DNA from 3 places in the Mesorhizobium sp. ES1-3 genome. Region 3 is predicted to be linked to each of the others. Evidence: predicted binding sites of a transcription regulator. Region 3 holds the regulator's gene; each other region holds the start of a gene.
The links. Region 3 encodes PhoB, which activates phosphate uptake and scavenging genes when phosphate is short. Its sites were predicted from a motif close to TGTCATNNANCTGTCAT; they were not measured.
Positions count from the first base shown of each region.

Region 1: a site for PhoB is predicted at 4,432-4,448, ahead of LB536_RS13595 (acid phosphatase). Genes of this name have one in related genera too.
Region 2: a site for PhoB is predicted at 3,289-3,305, ahead of LB536_RS15530 (ceramide glucosyltransferase). Genes of this name have one in related genera too.

Region 1 is NZ_JAIUGW010000008.1:65,073-72,751, forward strand. Features, by position in the region: gene LB536_RS13575 (PLP-dependent aminotransferase family protein) at 1-704, opposite strand, end outside; gene LB536_RS13580 (GNAT family N-acetyltransferase) at 858-1,316, opposite strand; gene LB536_RS13585 (hypothetical protein) at 1,584-2,075, opposite strand; gene LB536_RS13590 (DUF922 domain-containing Zn-dependent protease) at 2,134-2,772, shown strand; gene LB536_RS13595 (acid phosphatase) at 2,825-4,360, opposite strand; gene LB536_RS13600 (cytochrome-c peroxidase) at 4,545-5,807, shown strand; gene LB536_RS13605 (putative bifunctional diguanylate cyclase/phosphodiesterase) at 6,012-7,679, shown strand, end outside.
Region 2 is NZ_JAIUGW010000010.1:9,122-16,800, reverse strand. Features, by position in the region: gene LB536_RS15550 (aspartate aminotransferase family protein) at 1-629, shown strand, start outside; gene argF (ornithine carbamoyltransferase) at 646-1,557, shown strand; gene LB536_RS15540 (Hsp33 family molecular chaperone) at 1,687-2,718, shown strand; gene apaG (Co2+/Mg2+ efflux protein ApaG) at 2,793-3,185, opposite strand; gene LB536_RS15530 (ceramide glucosyltransferase) at 3,406-4,557, shown strand; gene LB536_RS15525 (O-succinylhomoserine sulfhydrylase) at 4,585-5,775, opposite strand; SAM riboswitch at 5,833-5,910, opposite strand; gene LB536_RS15520 (2'-deoxycytidine 5'-triphosphate deaminase) at 5,989-7,083, shown strand; gene LB536_RS15515 (hypothetical protein) at 7,165-7,434, opposite strand; gene araD1 (AraD1 family protein) at 7,668-7,679, opposite strand, start outside.
Region 3 is NZ_JAIUGW010000005.1:58,051-65,729, reverse strand. Features, by position in the region: gene pstS (phosphate ABC transporter substrate-binding protein PstS) at 1-268, shown strand, start outside; gene pstC (phosphate ABC transporter permease subunit PstC) at 335-1,318, shown strand; gene pstA (phosphate ABC transporter permease PstA) at 1,322-2,173, shown strand; gene pstB (phosphate ABC transporter ATP-binding protein PstB) at 2,170-2,973, shown strand; gene phoU (phosphate signaling complex protein PhoU) at 2,999-3,706, shown strand; gene phoB (phosphate regulon transcriptional regulator PhoB) at 3,726-4,415, shown strand; partial or broken gene LB536_RS09530 (sugar kinase) at 4,700-5,032, opposite strand; gene LB536_RS09525 (sterol desaturase family protein) at 5,085-6,056, opposite strand; gene LB536_RS09520 (LysR family transcriptional regulator) at 6,169-7,050, shown strand; gene LB536_RS09515 (ROK family protein) at 7,289-7,679, opposite strand, start outside.

The sequences.
Region 1 (7,679 bases), on a different contig from region 3:
CGCGCCTTGTCGATGCCGCCGGAGCGCGCGCAGTCGAGCGCCAGGATCGGCGGGACGCCCTCGCCGTCGTAGCGGAGCGCCCGATAGGCCGCATCCTCGATGACGGCGATGTCGAGCTCGCCGGCAAGGTCGAGCACGGCCTCGCGCTGCTTTCGGTCCAGCGTGTCGCCGGTCGGGTTGGCGAAATCGGGCACCAGATAGGCGAATTTCACTCGGCCGCCATTCGCTGCGGCAGCGATGTGGTAGGCTGCCGGCGTCATGTTGCCACCGTCGGGCCGCAGCCGGTCGTAGCGCGGCTCGTAGGCGTTGAAGGCCTGCAGCGCACCGAGATAGGTCGGCCATGTCACCAGCGCGGTATCGCCCGGCGACAGGAACAGCTTGCCCAGATAATCCAGCGCCTGCTGCGAGCCGGAGGTGATGAAGATGTTGGCCTCGTCGCAGGCGATGCCGAGCTTGCCCATCTGCCCGGCAAGCCAGCGACGCAGCGGCAGATAACCTTCCGAGACCTGGTATTGCAGTGCCGCCCCCGCCTCCGCGCCGCCGAGCACATCGGCATAGGCCTCGCGGATGGCATCGGCCGGAAAAAGCGACGGATCGGGAATGCCACCTGCGAACGAGATGATGTCAGGCTGGTCGAGCAGCTTCAACAGCTCGCGGATTTCCGACGCCTTCATGCGCGACGAGCGCGAGGCCAGGAGGTTCATAAGGGTCAAGACACGCCTCCCCAGACGTTTTTACAATAGGTCAATCTAGCTGACCTATATCCGCTTTGCCGTGCGATTTGAATAGTGCCTGAAAGGCTTCCGCAATACGCCAGTTGCCGCCAGGCCGGAACCGGCGACAGCGGCGGGCGTCCGTTAAAGGCTCTTCTTGTAACCGATATGGCTGGCGGTGAAGCCCAAGCCTTCATAGAAGCGGTGCGCGTCCGCCCTGCCCTTGTCGGTGGTGAGTTGGACAAGGCCGCAGCCCCGTGCCCGGCATTCCTCGATCGCCCATTCGAACATCTTCTTGCCGATGCCGTCGGAGCGCCTGCCGCTGGCAACGCGAACCGCCTCGATCTGCCCGCGCCAGCCGCCCTTGCGCGAAATGCCGGCAAGGAAGGTGATCTGCAAGGTGCCGATCACCTCCGCGCCGTCCACAGCCACCGCCAGCAGCTGGTTGGGGTCGGCGTCGATGGCGTTGAAGGCATCGAGATAGCCCTGCGCCAACGGCAAGGAGGCATCCTCGCGGGCAGCCCCCAGCGGATCATCGGCGAGCATGGCGACGATGGCCGGCAGGTCGGAGGCTTGCGCCTTGCGGAATTGGATGTTGGCCATGGGCGGATGAGATACGGCCGGCAGTACACCAGGGCAAGCCGCTAATGGAATGGAGATCAATGGGCGGAAGCTTGCGCTGCCCCTCATCCGCCTGCCGGCACCTTCTCCCCGTATAGGGACGGGGAGAAGAATGCTGTGCCATTCCTCGGCGCCTATTCCTCAGCGTCGGCAATTGGCGAAATCGCCGGCGACAGCGTCTTTCTCCCCGTCCCTATACGGGGAGAAATGTCCGGCAGGACAATGAGGGGCAGCGCAACCTCTCGAGGCTCAATCCCCGTCACCTGCCGGCTTGGCCTTGCCGCATTGCGCCAGCACCTTGCCGATGGCGCCGCTCGAGCCCTTCAGCGGAAAACTGATAGCGCCATATTTGGCCGCGCTGACCGACAGATCCCCCTTCGAACGCAGCAGGTCGAGCAGCGGGTCGGCCTTGGTCAGGTCCGCCACGAAATAATTGTACATCTCCTCCAGTTGCAGCGTCTTCGTCACCGTCTTGCCGTCGGCCTTGAAGTCGAACGAGCCGCTGATGCCCGGTTCCAGCTGGGGGCCGCTGGCACCAAGATCAAAGCTCAGCACCGGATTGTCGAAACAGGTCAGCATCAGATACGCGTCGCCTTTCGGCCCGCCGCAGACGGAAGCGGTCAGCACGCTGCCGCCCTCGTCTTCTTCCATCTTCGCGCTCCAGCCGCAGGACGCGGCAAAAACCGGCTGCGCGCCGAGCAAAGCCGCCAAGGCAGCGGCGGCAACGAGACATCTTCTCATGACTTCCCCCTCCGGGCATTTGCGGCACCCGCCGGCAGCATATAGGAAAAGCCGTTGAATGGCATTGCTTGTCCAGCAAGGCCACGCCTTGGAGAGAGCGGTGTTGAGAGTTCGCCTGTGTCTTCTGACAACCGCCCTGGTGGCGTCGCCGCTCGCCGCGCACGCCGAATGGAAGCCGGTCGAGAAGGTCGAGACCTACGCCATTTCAGGCCAGTCCGGGCTCGAGCTCTACCGGTCGATCGGCCAGAACGGACCGAATGTCGGCATTGCCCGCGCCATTGCCTTCACCAATTTCAAGCTGACCTGGGGAGTCAGGGACTACAAGCCCAGGGGCAAGGGCTGCGTGCTAACGGCGGCGAAGCCGAAACTGATCATCACCTACACATTGCCAAGCCCCTCCGCGCCGCTGCCGCCGGCCGTCCAGAAGAGCTGGGAGGTATTCATCGCCGGCGTCAGTGCCCACGAGAAGGTCCACGGCGCCAGTATGATACAAATGGTCCATGACATCGAAGCCGCGACAGACGGCCTGACCGTTGCCGATGATCCCAAATGCAGCAAGACCAGGGCCGAGGTGGTCCGTCGGCTCGACGCAATCTCGAAGGCGCGGGTGCAGGCAAGCCGCGATTTCGACCGCGTCGAACTCGGCCAGGGCGGCAATCTGCAGAAGCTCATTCTTGCGCTTGTCAATGGCGGCTGAGAAGGCCACCGCGCGCTGCGGCGCGACGGCATATCGGCGTTTCGCCCGGTCCCTATCGGCTCAGATCGAGCGCCGCTGAGAGATCGCCCATCGGCGGCTGGTCGTTGTTGCGCAGTGCCTTGTCGCGGGCGACGATGCCGGTCAGCACCGGCAGATCGAAGCGCGCGGTGATGAAGCGCAGGATCGACGTGGTGTCGTATTGCGTGTGGTCGACCGTGCCCATCTTGGCATAGGGCGAGATGATGAAGGCCGGGATGCGGTTGCCCGGGCCCCAGCGGTCGGCCTTGGGCGGCGCGACGTGATCCCAGAAGCCGCCATTCTCGTCATAGGTGACGACGACCAGCATGTGGCCCCATTGCGGGCTTTTCTCCAGATGCGAAACGACGTCGGCCAGATGCTGGTCGCCGCTGGCCACGTCGGCATAGCCGCCATGCTCGTTGAGATTGCCCTGCGGCTTGTAGAAGGCGACTTGCGGCAGCTTGCCGTCATCGATCGCCTTGATGAACTCGGCGCCGTCCAGGCCGCCATCCCTGAGATGCTCGGTGCGCGCGGCAGTGCCGGGCGCGTAAGCCGCGAAATAGTTGAACGGCTGGTGGTGAAACTGGAAGTTCGGCACCGGCGTCGCGTTCTTGCCATCCAGCGTTGCCTGCCAGGCGCCGGCATACCAGGCCCAACTCACCCCCTTCAGCGACAGGAGATCGCCGATGGTGATGTCGTGCTGCGGCGGCAGCGTGGTGGGCGCGGCCGGGTCGGCGAGCGCCTTGTCGCCGCCCTCGGCCGGCTTGTTGTGGCTCGGCTGGTAGGGTGGCTGCATGGTGTTGACGGCGTAGAAGTCGGGCGTGATGGCGCCGTCATTGACGAATTTCGGCGCGCCGCCGAGCGCCGAGGCCGGCGAATTGTCGGCAACCTTCAGTGTCACGCCGTCGGGCTCGACGACGGCGATCTGGTCCTTCACCGGGCTGGTGTCGGCGTTGGGATAGACCGGCGTACAGGCGCAGGCGAGCTGGAAATGGTTGAGGAACGAGCCACCGAAGGCGCCCTGGAAGAAATTGTCGGCCAGCACGTATTTCTTCGCCACCGCCCACATCGGCAGGATCGAACCATCATAATGACCCATGACCAGGCCGCCGGAATCGGCCCACGCGACGAATTTGTCGTTCTTGCCGCCGTCGATCTGCATCTGCTCCTGATAGAAACGGTGCCACAGATCGTGGGTGATGACGTTGGTGCCCTCGTTGAAACCCTTGGGGTCGTCTATGGCGAAGGCGGCGTTGGCGAGATGCGCCGTCTGCGCCTCCGTCACCGCGGGCGTGACACCTTTTCCGGTCAGCCCGCCCCAGGCCGGCGGAAGTTCGGCGAGCGGCTTGCCGTCGCGGTCGAACTGGCGCGCCTGGTCGGCCGAGACATTGGCCAGCCCGTTGGCGCCGGGGAAGCCGCCATAAAGGTTATCGAAGCTGCGGTTTTCGGCATAGATGACGACGACGGTGTCGATCTTGTCGAAGCCGGCAGGGGCAGCATTGGCCGCAGCGAGAGGAATGAGGGCCGAACCGGCCAGACAGAAGGAAGTGAGGAGCTTGAGCCTCGTCATGGAAAGACCTCGTGGCTTGACGGTGGCTGGAGGAACGCAGGGAACCATAGCGGCAGGTAACGTGGATGCCTTGTCACCTTTGTGACATCCGCCGCCTCGGCGAACACGGTTTCGTGAGCACTGGGGCCGGTCATCAATCCGTTGCACTGCATTCCTATTTCCGGGCCAAAGCGGACCATGCCCCATGAAGACGAGACGATGGAAAAGCCTGCTGATCGCGATTGCCGCGATCTCGACCTTTGCCCTTGCCGCGCCCGCGAATACGGCGGACGGCGTCCATCCCGGCCCGCTATCGCGCGCGCAGGCGTTCGCGCGCGCCAAGGCGCTGACCGCCTTGGGGCGAAAAATGTTCTTCGACCCGGCGCTGTCGGCCTCGGGCAAGCAGGCCTGCTCGTCCTGTCATGATCCGCGCCACGCTTTCGGTCCGGCCTCGGCATCTCCGGTCGAGATGGGCGGCCCGAACCTCGACCAGCAGGGCGTGCGCGCCGTGCCGTCGCTGCGCTATCTCCAGGCGGCACCTGCCTTCACCGAGCATTTCCACGATTCCGAGGACGAAGGCGACGAGAGCGTCGACAACGGTCCGACCGGTGGCCTGACCTGGGACGGCCGCGCCGACCACGGCAAGGATCAGGCGAAAATCCCCCTGCTCTCGCCCTTCGAGATGGCCAACAAGGATGAAGCAGCCGTCTCCGCCTCCCTGCGCAAGACCGCCTATGCCGATGACTTCAAGGCCGTGTTCGGGCAGGGTGTCTTCGAGCGCCCGGGCGACGCCTTCACCGCCGCCGCCGAGGCGCTTGGCACGTTCGAGCAGAGTGCCGCCGATTTCTATCCCTATTCCAGCCGCTACGATGCCTTCCTTGCCGGCAAGGCGACGCTGTCGGCGCAGGAACTGCGTGGCCGCGAACTGTTCGAGGACGAGGCGAAAGGCAATTGCGCCTCCTGTCATATCAGTGAACCCGCCAATGACGGCGAGCCGCCGCAATTCACCGATTTCGGCCTGATCGCCATCGCCGTGCCGCGCAATCCGGCCATCCCGGCCAACGCCGACCCCGCCTATGCCGATCTCGGCCTGTGCGGCCCGCTGCGCACCGATTTTCGCGGCCGCACCGATTATTGCGGCCTGTTCAAGACACCGACGCTGCGCAACGTCGCTCTGCGCAAGAGCTTCTTCCACAACGGATATTTCCACACGCTGCGCGACGCCGTCGCCTTCTACGCCAGCCGCGACACCGACCCAGGCCACTGGTATCCCAGGAACGCCGACGGCACGATCAGGCAATATGACGATCTGCCAAAGGCTTACTGGGGAAATCTCAACCAAGAATCGCCCTTCAACGGCAAGAAACCCGGCGACAAGCCGGCGCTGAACGACGCCGAAATCGACGATATCGTGGCGTTTCTGCAGACGCTCACCGATGCAGATCAGCGGACCGAGCCAGCGAATTGAACCCTTGGACCTCGCGCGGGCCGACGTGCCGGATTGGCCGCGCCCGCGAACCAGTTTCTGGCCTTGCCGGATTGCCGCGCGGGCCGGGAGGAACGGTAAAGAAGGACATTCGTCATTAGGGCTTCCTAAACTGCTCTGGGGTATCCCTTGCCAATCGATGGTAGGACGCCGATGAACGCATTCGGGCGAGCAGTCGGATTTGTGGTGATCCTTGTCACCGGCGCAGCAATGCTGGTGGCTTTGCACATCGATGCCCAGCGGGATTACGCGCTTGCCAGGGAACGTTATCTGGAAAACTCCCGGGCGGCATCGCGCGCGACCGCCAAGACCGTCGAAGACGCCTTGCGGTCCGTCTACGAAAATGTCCGGACCCTGACCTATCTGCCAAGCGTCAGGAACCTCGACCGGCACGGCACCAATCTGGGCGACGAAGGCCGTGCGACCATCCAGCAGATCTACAATAACCTCGCTAACAACGTCTCCATTTCCGAGGTCTACTTCCTGCCGCTGGATTTCGACCCGGACCGCTTCGACGCCGTGACCGGCAAGCTCGAGGAGCCGATCCTCCAGTTCGACCAGTTGATCGTGAATGCCAGGGCAAGGTCAGACGCCGCCGCGTACACAAAGCCCGTCAAGCTGGATGACAATTCGCTGATCCGTCCGCCCGAAGAAGTTGAAACCTATGAATACCATGAGCTGGTCAAACAGCTTGCCTGGCTGAAGGCGAACTATCCCAATTCCAGCAACATCGACGGGCTGGATGTGCCGGTCATCGGCACGAAGGAACTCATCACCTGCGACAACACCGATTTCATCCATACCGGCAATGACGCTGATCGCTCCGGCTTCATTCTTTCGGTCCCGGTCTTCGGCCAGGATGGCAGACTGCGCGGCTCCGTCTCGGCGATCATGCTCACCTCGGCGTTGAGGAAACTGTTGCCGAGCAGCGACTATGTCATCGTCAATTCAGGCTACGGGTTCGAATCCGACCAGCACAAGATGTCGACGGCCCTGGCGGCTGATTCCCACGCTTTCACGGCTGCGGACCCCAATCTGATCTATTCCGAAGTCCTCCCGCTCTCGCTCAACGATCCTAGAAGTGCCTGGGGTCTCTGGGCCGGTTTTCCCAACAGCAGATTCGACGACAACATGGACGCCCAGGCCGTGCGGGAATTCGAACTGGCCGGCTACGCGGCGGTCGCGGTCGTCACGCTGCTGGCGCTGGCCTGCTGGTATGCGATCGGGCGCACGATGACGATGCAGGCCGATGCCGCCGAGACCCTGGAGCGGCGGGTCGAGGAACGCACCATCGAGATCCAGCACCTCGCCACGCACGACATCCTTACCGGCCTGCCCAACCGGGGTCTGTTGGCCGGCACGATGGACGAGGCGCTGAGAAGCCTCAGGGAGGGCGAGAAGCTGGCCGTCCATTGCGTCGATCTCGACCGTTTCAAACCGGTCAATGACACGCTCGGCCATCCGATCGGCGACCGGCTCCTCAGTGAAGTGGCGAGGCGCCTGCAGCAGCAGGCCGGTGAGACCGCCATGGTGGCAAGGATCGGCGGCGACGAATTCGTCATCCTCCAGCTCTTGCTCGATGGCAGTGACGAGGCCGGCGTTCTGGCGAGCCGGGTCATTCACGCCCTGGCCGGCGAATTCTTGATCCAGGGCCACAAGATCAACATTGGCAGCAGCATCGGCATCGCCGTCTTCCCGGACGATGGGCAAAGTTCGGAAATCCTCATCCGCAATGCCGACCTTGCCTTGTACAAGGCCAAGATGGAGGGCCGCGGGACCTGCAGGTCTTTCGAGGCAGGAATGGACGCAAGACTGCGGGAGCGGCGCCAGCTCGAGTCCGAGCTTGCTCTCGGC
Region 2 (7,679 bases), on a different contig from region 3:
GCCCGGTGCCGACACAGTCGCTGAAGCGGCTGCGGCAACTCTGCGAGCAGCATGGCCTGCTGTTGATCTACGACGAGGTCCAGTGCGGCATTGGCCGTACCGGCAAGCTGTTCGCGCATGAGTGGTCTGCGGTGACGCCCGACATCATGGCAATCGCCAAGGGCATTGGCGGCGGCTTCCCGATGGGCGCCTGCCTCGCCACCGACGAGGCGGCCGTCGGCATGACCGCCGGCGTGCACGGCACCACCTTCGGCGGCAATCCGCTGGCAATGGCGGTCGGCAACGCCGTCCTCGACGTTGTGCTGGAAGACGGCTTCCTGGAGGATGTCCAGCGCAAGGCGCTACTGATGAAGCAGGGGCTGGCGTCGATAGCCGACGAATTCCCCGAGGTGATCGAGGATATCAGGGGCACCGGGCTGATGCTCGGCCTCAAATGCGCGATGCCCAACGGCAAGGTGAACATGGCGCTGCGCGACCAGCATCTGCTGGCGGTTCCGGCCGGCGACAACGTCATTCGCCTGCTGCCACCGCTCACCGTCACCGACGCCGAGATTCACGAAGCGCTCAACCGCATCCGCGCTGGCGCCAAGGGCCTGTCGGAGGCCATTGCCTCCGCCGCCGCGAAGTAATCCGGAACCATTCCTGATGTCAGTTCGCCATTTCACCGATCTTTCCACCGTTTCCGAAGGCGATTTGCGCTTCATGCTGGATGATGCGGTGACGCGAAAGGCGCGTCTCAAGGCCGGCGAGCGGACCAAGCCGCTCGAAGGCAAGGTGCTGGCCATGATCTTCGACAAGCCGTCGACGCGCACGCGCGTTTCTTTCGACGTCGGCATGCGCCAGCTTGGCGGCGAGACCATCATGTTGACCGGCACCGAGATGCAGCTCGGCCGCTCCGAGACCATCGCCGATACAGCCAAGGTGCTGTCGCGCTATGTCGACGCGATCATGATCCGCACCACCTCGCATGAGCGGCTGCTGGAGCTGACCGAGAATGCCACCGTTCCGGTGATCAACGGGCTGACCGACGACACCCATCCCTGCCAGCTGATGGCCGACATCATGACATTCGAGGAGCATCGCGGTCCGGTGGCCGGCAAGACGATTGCCTGGACCGGCGACGGCAACAATGTGCTGCACTCGCTGCTCGAGGCCTCGGCCCGGTTCCGCTTCAACCTCAACGTCGCCGTGCCCGAAGGCAGCGAACCGGCGCAGAAGCATGTCGACTGGTCCAAGGCGCATGGCGGCAAGCTGCATTTCACCCGCTTGCCCGAGGAAGCCGTCGACCAGGCCGACTGCATCGTCACCGACTGCTGGGTGTCGATGGGCCAGGAACACCGTGCCCGCGGCCACAATGTCTTCTCGCCCTATCAGGTCAACGCGGCGCTGATGGCCAAGGCGAAGCCCGACGCCCTGTTCATGCATTGTCTGCCGGCGCATCGCGGCGAGGAGGTGACCGACGAGGTCATCGACGGGCCGCATTCGGTGGTGTTCGACGAGGCCGAGAACCGGCTCCACGCCCAGAAGGCCGTGCTTGCCTGGTGCCTCGGTGCTTGATGTGTCTGAGCGCATGACGTGTCTGGGCGCCTGAAGTGTCCGGGCGCTTGATCCGCGGGGGCGCGATGCCTATCTGCGCCGCATCACGCAAATCAAGCGCGTTTGGACGCATGTGCCCACCAGGGCCGCATGGCCGCGCCCTGGAGCCTTGTCATGTTGGAAAGCCATCAAGTGACTGAACATCACCCCAAACTCGGCGAGTTCGGCTACGCCGGCGACGATCACGTCGTTCCCTTCGAAGTCGGTCCGCTCGACGTGCGTGGCCGCACGGTGCAGCTCGGGCCGATGCTCGACGCCATCCTTGGCCGCCACGACTATCCCGAGCCGGTCGCCCGCCTGCTGGCGGAAGCCTGTGTGCTGACGGTGCTGCTCGGCACCTCGCTCAAGTTCGAAGGCAAGTTCATTCTGCAGACCCGTACCGACGGGCCTGTCGACATGCTGGTCGCGGATTTTTCCACGCCGTCGGCGCTGCGCGCCTATGCACGTTTCGACGCCGACCGGCTGGAGGCCCTGATTGCGGCCGGCGAGACCTCGCAGCAAACGCTGCTTGGCAGCGGCGTGCTGGCGCTGACCATCGACCAGGGCGCCCATACGCAGCGCTATCAGGGCATCGTCCAGCTCGACGGCGAGACGCTGGAAGATGCGGCGCGCACCTATTTCCGCCAGTCGGAACAGATCCCGACGGATATCAGGCTCTCGGTCGCCAAGCTGCTGACGCCCGGCGTCGGCGGGGCGCGCGAGCAGTGGCGCGCCGGTGGTATCCTGGCGCAGTTCCTGCCGCAGGCCTCCGAGCGCATGCGCATTCCGGACTTGCCGGGCGGGGATGGCGATCCGCGCGAGGAGATCCATGATCCCACGGACAATTCCTGGCAGGAGTTGCTGGCCTTGCTCGGCACCATCGAGCCGACCGAATTGATCGATCCGACCATCGGCGCCGAGCGGCTGCTCTATCGCCTGTTCCACGAGCATGGCGTGCGCGTCTTCGGCGGCGTTCCCGTCACCGACCAGTGCTCATGCTCCCGGGACAAGATCCGTGGCATCCTCGAGGGCTTCTCCGCGCAGGAGATCAAGGACAGCACCGAGGATGGCGGCATCCATGTCGCCTGCGAGTTCTGTTCTACGCAGTACGACTTCGATCCGGCGGAATTTGCGGCTCAGTGAGGTATCTTTCCTTCTCCCCGTTCACGGGGAGAAGGAGCCCGAAGGGCGGATGAGGGGCAGCGCGACCGTCGGCGCTAATTCACCGTGCGCCTTGTTCCCGGCAGATCGAGCGAGAAGGCGGGGATGGCGATGTCGAACGTCTCGCCGCGCTTGTTGCGCATCGTGTAGCGTCCGACCATGATCCCGGACGGCGTCGAGAGCGGGCAGCCGGACGTGTATTGATAGCTGTCGCCGGGATTGAGTTCCGGCTGGTCGCCGACAACGCCCGGGCCGCGTACTTCCTCGACCCGGCCGGCACCATCGGTGATGTGCCAGTAGCGCGACAACAACTGCACGAACTCGTCCGACTGGTTGTCGATCGTTATCTGATAGCCCCAGACATAGCGGTTTTCCGAGGGATCCGAACGGTCCTCGAGATAGAACGGCCTGACCTGCACTTCGATGTTGCGCGTCACGGCGCGATACATGAGCGGCTCCAAAACAATCCGACGACTTTCGGCGCTCCCGGTGAGCAGGTCAACGTGCGCGTCTTGTCGCGCCCGACCTTGAACCGCAGGTGCCGGCAAAGAATGTCATTTAAGTGACACACGACAATGGTGGTGTGCACGAACCGGGCGACTCGGCGCTCTGTCGAACTGTTGAAAACGGCCACGATGCGGGCCGCCTTTCCGGAGTGACCAGATCTCGATGGGACTCACCTTCATAGCCGCCTCGCTTTCGACCGCACTCATCCTTTCAAACGCCGCCAGCATCTCGCTCGCCGCCTCACAGCTGAAACGGCGCGGCACGATCGCCCCGCCGGCCGGCAAGTCGCAACCGGTGTCGATCATCGTCCCGTCGCGTGGCGTCGAGCCGTTCACGCATGAGACGCTGGAACGCGCCTTCGCGCTCGACTGGCCACGCTACGAACTGATTTTCTGCGTCGCCCATACCGACGACCCGGTGGTCAAACTGATAAACAGGGCGATTGCCCGGTTTCCCGAGGTGCCGGCCCGGCTGCTGATCGGTGACGACCGTGTCAGCGCCAATCCAAAGCTCAACAATTGCGTCAAGGGCTGGGAAGCGGCGCGCCATGACTGGGTCATCCTTGCCGATTCCAACGTCTTGATGCCGAGGGACTATGTCGAGCACATGATGGCGGCATGGCGGCCCGACACCGGCCTTGTCTGCTCGACGCCGATCGGCTCGCGACCAGTGGGTTTCTGGGCCGATGTAGAATGCGCCTTCCTCAACACATTGCAGGCCCGCTGGCAGTATGCCGGCGAGGCGCTCGGCCTCGGCTTTGCCCAGGGCAAGAGCATGCTGTGGAACAAGCCGATGCTGGACGCAAATGGCGGCATTCGCGCGCTGGCCGCCGAGATCGCCGAGGACGCCGCCGCGACCAAGCTGGTCAACGGCCTCGGCCTGCGCGTCAATCTCGTTGCGGCGCCCTTCGAGCAGCCGCTCGGCCAGCGCACGCTTGGCGAGATCTGGTCGCGCCAGGCCCGCTGGGCGCGCCTGCGCCGCGTCACGTTCCCGCTGTTCTTCGCGCCCGAAATCCTGACTGGCGCGGCGGTGCCTCTGGCGCTTGCGCTGGTTGCGGCGGCGAGCGCGGGCGTCAGCCTCTGGGCAACCGCGATTGCCGTCTTGGCGGCCTTCTACCTTCCGGAGTGCGCGCTGGCCTTGTCCAAGGGCTGGCACCTGTCGCCGCGCATGGTCGCGGCGATGCTCGCGCGCGACGTGATGCTCCCGTTCATCTGGGCGCGCGGCTGGCTCGGCGGCGCCGTCGACTGGCGCGGCAACGCCATGACCATCCGCACCAAGGCAGCCGAACTGGAGGAGACGCCGTCGCGCGCCTGATCGCCGCGGACGACGCTCCTGAACAGCCTATTTGGCCGCCTTCAGCGCCTGCGCGATGTCTTCCAGCAGGTCGTCGGCGTCCTCCAGGCCGACAGACAGCCTGAGCGTGCCAGGCCCGATGCCAAGTTCGGCGCGGGCCTCGTCGCTCAGGTTCTTGTGCGTCGTCGTCGCCGGATGGGTGATCAGGCTCTTGGCATCGCCGAGATTGTTCGAGATCAGCACGATGTCGAGGGCGTTCTGCAGGGCGAAGGCCGCCGGCTTGCCGCCCTTGACGTCAAGGCAGATCAGCGTCGAGCCGCCCGACATCTGCTTCTTGACGATGGCGGCCTGCGGGTGGTCGGCGCGGCCCGGATAGATGACGCGGGCGATCTGCGGCTGCTCGGCCAGGAAGTCGGCGATCCTGCCGGCACTTTCCGTCTGCTGGCGCACGCGCAGCGGCAGCGTCTCGAGACCCTTCAGCAAGGTCCAGGCATTGAACGGCGACAGGCTGGGGCCGGTGTGGCGGAAGTAGTCGTGCAGATTTTCGTCGATCCACTTCTTGTCCGAAAGGATGACGCCGCCCAGGCAGCGACCCTGGCCGTCGATGTGCTTGGTGGCCGAGTAGACGACGATGTGCGCACCAAGCTGCAACGGCTTTTGCTGTAGCGGCGTGGCGAAGACATTGTCGACGACAAGCCTCGCGCCGATCGAATTGGCAAGCGAAGCGACGGCGGCGATGTCGACGACTTCCAGCGTCGGGTTGGTGGGGCTTTCCAGGAAGAACAGCTTGGTGTTCGGCCTGACCGCCTTTTCCCAGTTGGCGATATCGGTGCCGTCGACCAAAGTCGCCTCGATGCCATAGCGCGGCGCCAGCGTCTCGACCACCCAGCGGCAGGAACCGAACAGCGCGCGCGCCGCCACGATATGGTCGCCGGCCTTGACGCTGCACAGAAGGGCCGCCGTCACCGCAGCCATGCCCGACGCCGTGGCGCGCGCGTCCTCGGCGCCTTCGAGAGCGCACATGCGCTTTTCGAACATGTCGACGGTCGGGTTGGCGTAACGCGAATAGATGAAGCCAGGCTCTTCGCCCTTGAAGCGGGCTTCCGCCGCCTCGGCGGTCTTGTAGACATAGCCTTGGGTCAGGTACATCGCCTCGGAGGTTTCGCCGAATTGGGAACGCAGGGTTCCGCCATGCACGAGTGCGGTTTGAGGCTTCCAATTGCGCGTCTTGCTCGTCATCGTCCTATCCAAACACAAAAAAACCGGCCGCGAAAAAGTCGCAACCGGTCCATACGGCCTTGCGGCCCGACGGTCCTTTAGCGACTTGTTTAACGTGGCTGCAAGCCGACCGGCCAAATCACCACGGGATAACGACCCTTTAGACCCGCGCCACGCTTGCGTCAATTGCCGGCTTCATTAAGAGGTTTGTATCAAAGGCCCAGGAGCCAGACTTTGCGGCAGACAGGCATTCTTCCCGATCAGGACATTTCGGCGCTGTTCCAGTCCGGCGCGCTGAAGTCGCCGCGTGCGCTCGATGCCGATCAGATCCAGCCGGCCAGTCTTGATCTCAGATTGGGTGAAAAGGCCTGGCGGGTGCGGGCCTCGTTCCTGCCCGGTCCCAACCACAAGGTCTCGGAAAAGCTCGATCGGCTGCAGCTGCACGAGATCAGTCTGACCGAAGGCGCGGTTCTCGAAACCGGCTGCGTCTATATTGTGCCGCTGCTCGAGAGCCTGGCCCTGCCGGCTGGCATTTCGGCCTCGGCCAATCCGAAGAGCTCGACTGGTCGGCTCGACATCTTCACCCGCGTCATGACCGACCGGGGCCATGAGTTCGACAAGATCGCCGCTGGCTATCAGGGTCCGCTCTATCTCGAAGTCAGCCCGCGCACCTTCCCGATCATTGCGCGCACCGGTTCGCGCCTGTCTCAAATCCGTTTTCGAACCGGCAACGCGCTGCTTTCGGAAGCCGAACTGCATGAATTGCACCGCGCCGAGATGCTGGTCGCCACCGAGCCGCCGAACATTTCGGGCGGCGGCATCGCGCTGTCGATCGATCTCAACGGCGACAAGGATGGGCTGGTCGGCTATCGCGGCAAGCACCACACTGGCCTCATCGATGTCGACAAGCGTGCCGCCCAGGATGTCGTCGACTTCTGGGAGCCGATCCACAAGAGCGGCGCCGGCGAACTGGTGCTCGATCCCGACGAGTTCTACATCCTCGTCAGCCAGGAGGCGGTGCATGTGCCGCCGCTCTACGCCGCCGAGATGACGCCCTTCGATCCGCTGGTCGGCGAGTTCCGTGTCCACTATGCCGGTTTTTTCGATCCGGGGTTCGGCCATTCGGCGGCCGGCGGCACCGGCAGTCGGGCGGTGCTCGAAGTGCGCAGCCACGAAGTGCCGTTCATCCTCGATCATGGCCAGATCGTCGGCCGGCTGGTCTACGAGCACATGCTGAAGCGGCCGCAGGCGCTCTACGGAACCGACCTGGGCTCCAACTACCAGGCGCAAGGCCTGAAGCTGTCCAAGCATTTCCGCGCCGCGCGCTGATCCTGACGCCATGAGGCCATGCAGAGCTTTAGCCGACCTCTCCAGCCGACGAGTTCAGCATCCGTTTGACGTTTGACTATTCTAGCCGTGAAACATGCGCTTTCTCGCAGTGCCGAGACACGCATTGAAGCTGCCGATGAACAGCAGTTCGCGCCGTGCGAGTTGCGTTTTACCCCAGATGCGTTTCTGCCTTGCAGCGTCAAGCGAAGCCTTTGATCCTTCCAAGGGGAACAGGACTTTGTCCAGGCAGCCGAGGACATGGGCTCGGGCTGAGTCTATCCCGCATGGCTTGGCCGCCTCGTTCAGTTTCGCACCGCCAAGCGTGGACATTCGCTGGTCAGCGTTTTGCATCAGAAATTCGACCTGAGGACTTGAGTAACCGGACGTCAGAAGCCGGTTCTTCATAAGCCCGAGTGCTTCGCCATAGGATTTGGGACTGCACTGCGCGGCTCCATAAGCCACGGACGACGCGTGCGCGAGCAAGAGCACGAAGCCAAGGCTTCGTACGGCGCCTGGCAAATACCTCAAGACCATATGTCAAAGCCTGTCATAGGACCATCTATGACGTCCTGATGTCTGGCGCGTCACAGCGCCTT
Region 3 (7,679 bases):
GAACTTCAACGTCATCATCACCAACGAGCCTGGCGACACCACCTGGCCGATCGCGGCTTCCACCTGGGTTCTGATCCACAAGACTCCGAGCGATGCCGCCGCCACCGGCGAAGCGCTGAAGTTCTTTGCCTGGGCCTATAAGGACGGCAAGGAAACCGCCAAGGCGCTCGACTACGTGTCGATCCCCGACAGCGTCGTCGACCTGATCAAGGCTTCGTGGAAGGCCGACATCCAGGCCGACGGCAAGCCGGTCTACGCAGGCGAGTAACATCACCCGAAGGAGCGCCGCTTCACGCGGCGCTCCTTTTTCTCAACACAAAGAGCCGAGCTTGACATGAGTGCTGTCCAGGAAGCCTTGCCAGCCATCAAGGGCTCGCGCGACGCCATCGTCAGACGTTTCGCGTTAACCGATTCGATCTTCCATGGGCTGACCCGCGCCGCCGCCATTCTCGTGCTGGTGCTGCTTGGCGGCGTTGCCATCTCGTTGTTTGCCGGTTCCTGGCAGGCACTGTCGACCTTCGGCTTCTCGTTTCTGACCAGCGAGAGCTGGAACCCGGTGACGGAAAAATTCGGCGCCCTGGCGCCTATCTATGGGACCATTGTCACATCGGCCATCGCCATCCTGATCGCCGTGCCGCTCGGCATCGGCATTGCCATTTTTCTCACCGAGCTTTGCCCGCGCCCCCTTCGGCGCCCAATCGGCATGGCGGTGGAATTGCTGGCCGGCATTCCTTCGATCATCTATGGTATCTGGGGCCTGTTCGTCCTGGCGCCGTTCCTGCAGACGACAGTGCAGCCCTTCATCATCAGCGTTTTCCATGGCATTCCCGGCCTTGGCAGCCTGTTTGCCGGTCCGCCCTACGGCATCGGCCTGCTGACCTCGTCGCTGATCCTCGCCATCATGGTGCTGCCCTTCATCACTTCGATCACCAAGGACGTGTTCGACACGGTGCCGCCGGTGCTGAAGGAGTCCGCCTACGGCATTGGCTGCACGACCTGGGAAGTGACACGTCGCGTCGTCATCCCTTACACCCGCATCGGCATCATGGGCGGCGTCATGCTCGGCCTTGGCCGCGCGCTTGGCGAAACCATGGCGGTGACGTTCGTGATCGGCAACGCGCACCGCATCTCGACCTCGCTGTTCGCGCCGGCAACGACAATCTCCGCGACCATCGCCAATGAATTCACCGAAGCCGTTGGCGACCTCTACACGTCCTCGCTGGTGGCGCTCGGCCTGATCCTGTTCGTCATCACCTTCCTCATCCTTGCGATCGCACGCTACATGCTGATGCGCATCGACGCCCGCACCGGAGCCTGACCGATGTCGACAGCCTCGTCGCTTCACAGCCGCCGCAAGGCCAGAAACTCGGTGATGATGACGCTGTGCGTCGCCGCCGCGGGCATCGGGCTTGCCTGGCTGGCACTGATCCTCGGCGCGTTGATCTACAAAGGCGCGGCCGGGCTCTCGCTTGATGTGTTCACGCAGATGACGCCGCCGCCCGGCGATGCCGGCGGCCTGCTGAACGCTATCTATGGCAGCGTGGTGATGACGGTCATCGCCGTTATCGTCGGCACGCCAATCGGTGTTCTGGCCGGCACCTACATGGCCGAATACGGCCGCTTCTCGAAACTCACCACCGTGGTGCGCTTCATCAACGACATCCTGCTGTCGGCGCCGTCGATCATCATCGGCCTGTTCGTCTACGAATTGATGGTGCGGCCGATGGGGCATTTCTCGGCGATCGCCGGCGCCGTCGCGCTGGCCATCCTGGTCATCCCTGTGGTCGTGCGCACCACCGAGGACATGCTCAACCTGGTGCCGAACGCCTTGCGCGAAGCCGGCACCGCGATCGGCGCGCCGCGCTGGGTGGTCATCAAATCAGTGGCTTACCGTGCCGCACTTTCCGGCATCGTCACCGGCATATTGCTGTCGATCGCCCGCATCTCCGGCGAGACGGCGCCGCTGCTCTTCACCGCGCTGAACAACCAGTTCTGGTCGAGCAATCTCAACGCGCCGATGGCCAGCCTGCCGGTCACCATCTTCCAGTTCGCTCTCAGCCCCTATGAGGAATGGCAGCAGCTGGCCTGGACCGGCGCACTCATAATCACATTGACGGTTCTCGCGCTCAGCATCTTTGCGCGCAGCCTGACCGGACGCAGAGAGGACAAATGAGCCAGATGTTGTCTCCAGACATGACGATTGCCACCGAGGCAGCCGCCAAGGCGAAGATCGAGGTCAAGAACCTCAATTTCTACTACGGCCAGTCGAAGGCGCTGAAGGACATCACGTTGTCGCTGCCCGAGCGCAGCGTGACGGCCTTCATCGGACCGTCGGGTTGCGGAAAGTCGACGCTGCTGCGCGTCTTCAACCGCATCTACGAGCTCTACCCCAAGCAGACCGCCGAGGGTCAGGTGCTGCTCGACGGCCAAAACGTTCTCGACCGCTCGCAGGATCTCAACCTGCTGCGCACCAAGATCGGCATGGTGTTCCAGAAGCCGACGCCATTCCCGATGTCGATCTATGAGAACATCGCCTTCGGCGTCAGGCTCTATGAGAAGATCAGCAAGGCCGAGATGGACGGCCGTGTCGAACAGGCGCTGAAGCGCGCGGCACTGTGGACCGAGGTCAAGGACAAGCTGAACGCCAGCGGCCTCAGCCTGTCGGGCGGCCAGCAGCAGCGGCTTTGCATCGCCCGCACCGTGGCGGTGAAGCCGGAAGTCATCCTGCTCGACGAGCCGGCCTCGGCGCTCGACCCATTGTCCACCGCCAAGATCGAGGAACTGATCGACGAGTTGCAGGCCGACTACACGATCGTCATCGTCACCCACAACATGCAGCAGGCCGCGCGCGTCTCGAAGCAGACGGCTTTCATGTATCTGGGCGAACTGGTCGAATTCGACAAGACCGAGAAGATCTTCACGTCGCCTCGCGAGAAGCGCACGCAGGACTACATCACCGGCCGCTTCGGCTGATATCACGCATACGAGGACCAGGATCATGGCCGAACACACAGTCGCAGCCTTCGACGAGGATCTCGGACAGATCAGCAGGCTGATCAGCGACATGGGCGATCTCGCCGGCACGATGGTCGGTGGCGCCACCAAGGCGCTGCTGAATTCGGACAACGCGCTGGCACAGCGCGTCGTCTCCGACGACGCCATCATGGACGCGCGCCAGCGCGAACTCGACGACCGCGCCATCACCCTGATCGCCAAGCGCCAGCCGATGGCCGACGATCTGCGCCATGTCGTCGGCTCGATCCGCATGGCGGGCGATCTCGAGCGCATCGGCGACCTTGCCAAGAACATCGCCAAGCGCGTCGGCTCCGTCGGCCTCACCGCCACGCCGCGCGACCTGTCGCATTCGATCGACTCCATGGCGCAGCTGGTGCTGATCCAGGTGCAGGGCGTGGTCGAGGAATATGCGGCCGGCGATGCCGCCGCACTCGCCAAGCTCAGGAACGACGACGAACGCATCGACGTCAAATACACCTCGGTGTTCCGCGAACTCCTGACCTACATGATGGAGGATCCGCGCAACATCACGGCTTGCACGCATCTTTTGTTCTGCGCCAAGAACCTCGAACGCATCGGCGACCATGTGACCAACATCGCCGAGAATGCGTACTATGTGCTGACTGGCACGCAACTGCCCGCCAATCGTCCGAAGCAGGACGAGACGGCGATGTCGGTGCCGGCGGCTTGACGGCAGGGATGATCAATCGATGATCGCGCCACGCATCATGGTGGTGGAGGACGAGGAGCCGCTCGGTGTGCTCCTGCGCTACAATCTGGAATCGGAAGGGTACCAGGTCGAGGTGGTGACGCGCGGCGACGAAGCCGAGATCCGCCTCCAGGAGAACGTGCCCGACCTCCTGGTGCTCGACTGGATGGTGCCGGCGGTTTCCGGCATCGAGCTCTGTCGGCGCCTGCGAATGCGGCCCGAGACCGAGAGGCTGCCGATCATCATGCTGACGGCACGCGGCGAGGAGAGCGACCGCGTGCGCGGCCTTTCGACCGGTGCCGACGACTATCTGGTCAAGCCGTTCTCGACGCCGGAATTCATGGCCCGGGTCAAGGCGCTGCTACGCCGCGCCAAGCCGGAAGTGCTGTCCAGCGTGCTCAAGGTCGGAGACATCGTGCTCGACCGCGAATCGCACCGGGTCTATCGCAAGAAGAGCGAGATCCGGCTTGGCCCGACCGAGTTCCGGTTGCTAGAGTTCATGATGCGCCATCCCGGCCGGGTGTTCTCGCGCAGCCAGCTGCTCGACAATGTCTGGGGCGAGACGATCTATATCGACGAGCGCACCGTGGACGTGCATGTCGGACGGCTGCGCAAGGCGGTCAACAATGGCCGCATGCCGGACGTCATCCGCACCATCCGCGGCGCGGGCTACGCGATCCGCGAGGATTAAAGCGCCGCTCAGCCAGCGCGAGTGCAGCGAAACATGCCTCGCCTCGCGGAAATGGCCATTCAACTCGCTGTGCCGTTGCCATGTCGAGCGTGCTGTCGGGTTTGCGCATCTGAACCGGTGTCGAACTTTCCACTCCCCCCAACGTCGGCGTCACACCGATCACACGGCATGGGTGTCACTGTCATCGAAGCCGTCAATAGCTTGGGACGCCCAGTCAAGCAGTTGGGACGCGCAGTCCTGGCGTCCGGCCATGCGTTTCCCGGACTGCAAGGCGTTGCACGGTTTCAGGCAACGCTCTTCCCGGCACTCCCTCTCACTTGCACGCTCAGCGCGAAAATCTCCTGGTCGACGAAAGTCAATGCGCGCATGGCGCAGCCTTCGCGAATGAGCGGCAGCTCGTTCGGCTCGGTGTCGAAGGAAATCGATTCCGAATGCTGGCCGCCGGCGGTGTGGGCGATGGCCTCGCGCAACGCCGGCTCGATCAGGTCGAAGGCGGCGGCGCTGACGCCGACCATGGCGACCGGTGCGGGATCGATCAGCGCGAACAGGCTGCCAAGCCCGTATCCGAGCGTTTCGCCGGCCTTGCGGTAAAGAGATCGGGGGCTAGGGCGGTCTGCGGCGTAAACCTGCCTGAGGGCTTATATCACGTGCCCGTTCCGCCGGCGTGACCTATAGCCGGCGCCGCGCGGCAAGACGCGCCTTCATCCGTGCCTTTGCCGATTCAGTGCCATCGTGGAAGGTGTCGAACCACTTGTCCCATGGCACTTCCAGCGTGCCGTAGTTCACCTCAAAGTAGCGATGATGAAGCTGGTGGTGGAAGGTGCCCAGGTCGACGCGCTTGCGCCCGGCCAGCCAGAGCCCTTCGAACCCGGTATGGGTGGTAATGGCGTAAAGGCCATAGAACATCAGGTGGCAGATAAGATGCACCGGGCTGGACGGAACAACGAAATGGACCAGCGCGGTTCCGAAATAGAAAATGTGTTCAACCGGGTGCATCGCAAGGCCCGACCACGGCCCCACATCAATATTGCGGTGATGCAGCGCGTGGATGCGGTAAAGGAGCTTCGTATGGAGCAGCCGGTGAATCCAGTAGAAGTAGAAACTCTCCCAGATCGGGATCAACAGGAAGAGGCCGACGAACCAGACCGGGTGGCCGGACCATGTTAGAGTCGGCGCATAGCCATTGGCCATCGCCCACCAGACCAGCGCCTCGTATGCCGACCAGATCGTTACGCCCGAAGCCAGCGACCAGAACACGTTGTCGGCCAGTTGGCTGTCGAAACTGAAGGCGCGCCCCTTGCGCGGGTAGGGGCGCGGATCAAACTTCTTGTCGGTGCCCTGCAACTGGTGGCGGTGAAAAACAAGATGCAGCCCCTGCGCTACAACTACCGTCAGGCCGAAGTTTCGTAGCCAGATCACCCCGATCCATAGCCCTGGCTCCTTCGCCTGGGCAAGCGTGGGGCTGGCCAAGGCATAAGCCGCGAAGGCCAGCCCCACGATGACGAGATTGATTGAGACAGGCAGCCAGCTTCCGACATACCAGCGAAAGATCGCTGCGAGGTTCAGCGGCCAGCGCCAGACCGGCGCAATCTCAATGGGCAGGCTGTCGGGGACGTGGTTCCATTCCTTCCGGTCTGACATCGATGTCGCTCTTTTCCGGCCGTGGTTCATGCGCAGGGTATTGCTCGGAAATTGACAACACAAAGAATATCTTTTCAGGTATTGGGGTCATTTTAATTGATGGTAAGATCTCATGAAAACACCGCACCCGACCTGGCTGCTCGCCTTCGAGGCGGCGGCGCGGTATGGCAGTTTCACCGCCGCGGCCGCTGAGCTGAACCTGACCGCAGCGGCCGTCAGCCAGCATATCCGCCTGCTGGAAAAGCATGTCGGCGCGCGGCTGTTCGAGCGGCTGCCGCGCGGCGTTGCGCTGACGGATATCGGCCAGGCCTATGCCCAGCCGGTGCGCCAGTCCTTCGCCGAGTTGCAGCGGGCGACGGACGGTCTCTTCGCGCGCCCATCGCGGCGGGTGGTGCGGGTGCGCGCCTCGATCACTTGGGCGGCGTTGATCCTTGCGCCCCGGTTGGCCGATTTTCGGCAGGCCCACCCAGAGATCGACATCCAACTCTCCACCTTCGTCTGGTCCGATCGTTTTGAAGCCGGCAACAGCGATGTCGACATCCGCTGGGGGCACGGCGACTGGCCCGAGGGTGCGGTTCAACTGCTGGCCCATGAATCCGCGATCGTCGTCTGCCATCCTGCCGACACCGCCTGGTTGGCGGGGCGCCGGGACATCCGCGACTTCCCCTTTGCCTGCCTGCACCATGTGATCGGGTTTGAGACCGAGTGGCAGCGCCTGTCGGATCATTTCGGCCTCGCCCTCCCGGCCCCGCCGCAGCGTGCCCGCTACGATTCATCGCTGCTCGCGCTGTGGGCGATGACCACGGGCGGCGGCGCCATGATCGTTCTGGAGAGTTTCGCCAGGCCGTTTCTCGATTCCGGCCAACTGGTCGCGCCCTTGCCGCACCGCGTGCCCATAAGTGGCGCGCATTACATGGTGCAGGCCGACGGGGCGGGGCGCAATGACGCGGTGCAGACCTTCTGCCGCTGGGCTGCGGCGCTCTACCCGGCCTGAACGCCGGTTGTGGGTACTGGCGCACGGCGGACCGCACCGCCGGCCGACGGGGCTTAGAGCCGGATGATTTTAGGTCGAATCGACCTGAAATCTGAATCCGTTTCTAAATCAAAGAGATAGAGCATGATGTCGTCCGAAAACCGCTTCACACTTTTCGACATCATGCTCTAGCAGGAGGCCCGAAATCTGGCGGGTAGTATGTCATGCCCCGTCGGAGTGATTGGGTTCGATCTTGGTCTCAGGCAACGTTCTTTCCCGCGCCCGCCCTTGCCTGTACACCAGGCGCGAAAATCTCCTGGTCGACGAAAGTCAGTGCGCGCATGGCGCAGCCTTCGCGAATGAGCGGCAGCTCGTTCGGCTCGGTGTCGAAGGAAATCGATTCCGAATGCTGGCCGCCGGCGGTCTGGGCGATGGCCTCGCGCAAGGCCGGCTCGATCAAGTCGAAGGCGGCGGCGCTGACGCCGACCATGGCGACCGGTGCGGGATCGATCAGCGTGAACAGGCTGCCCAGCCCATAGCCCAGCGCCTCGCCGGCCTTGCGATAGGCTTCGCGCTCCGGTCCGTCCTTCTCCCTTGCCGTCGCCGCGAGTGTCCGCATTTGCGCGTCGCTGACATCGGCGACCGGCTCG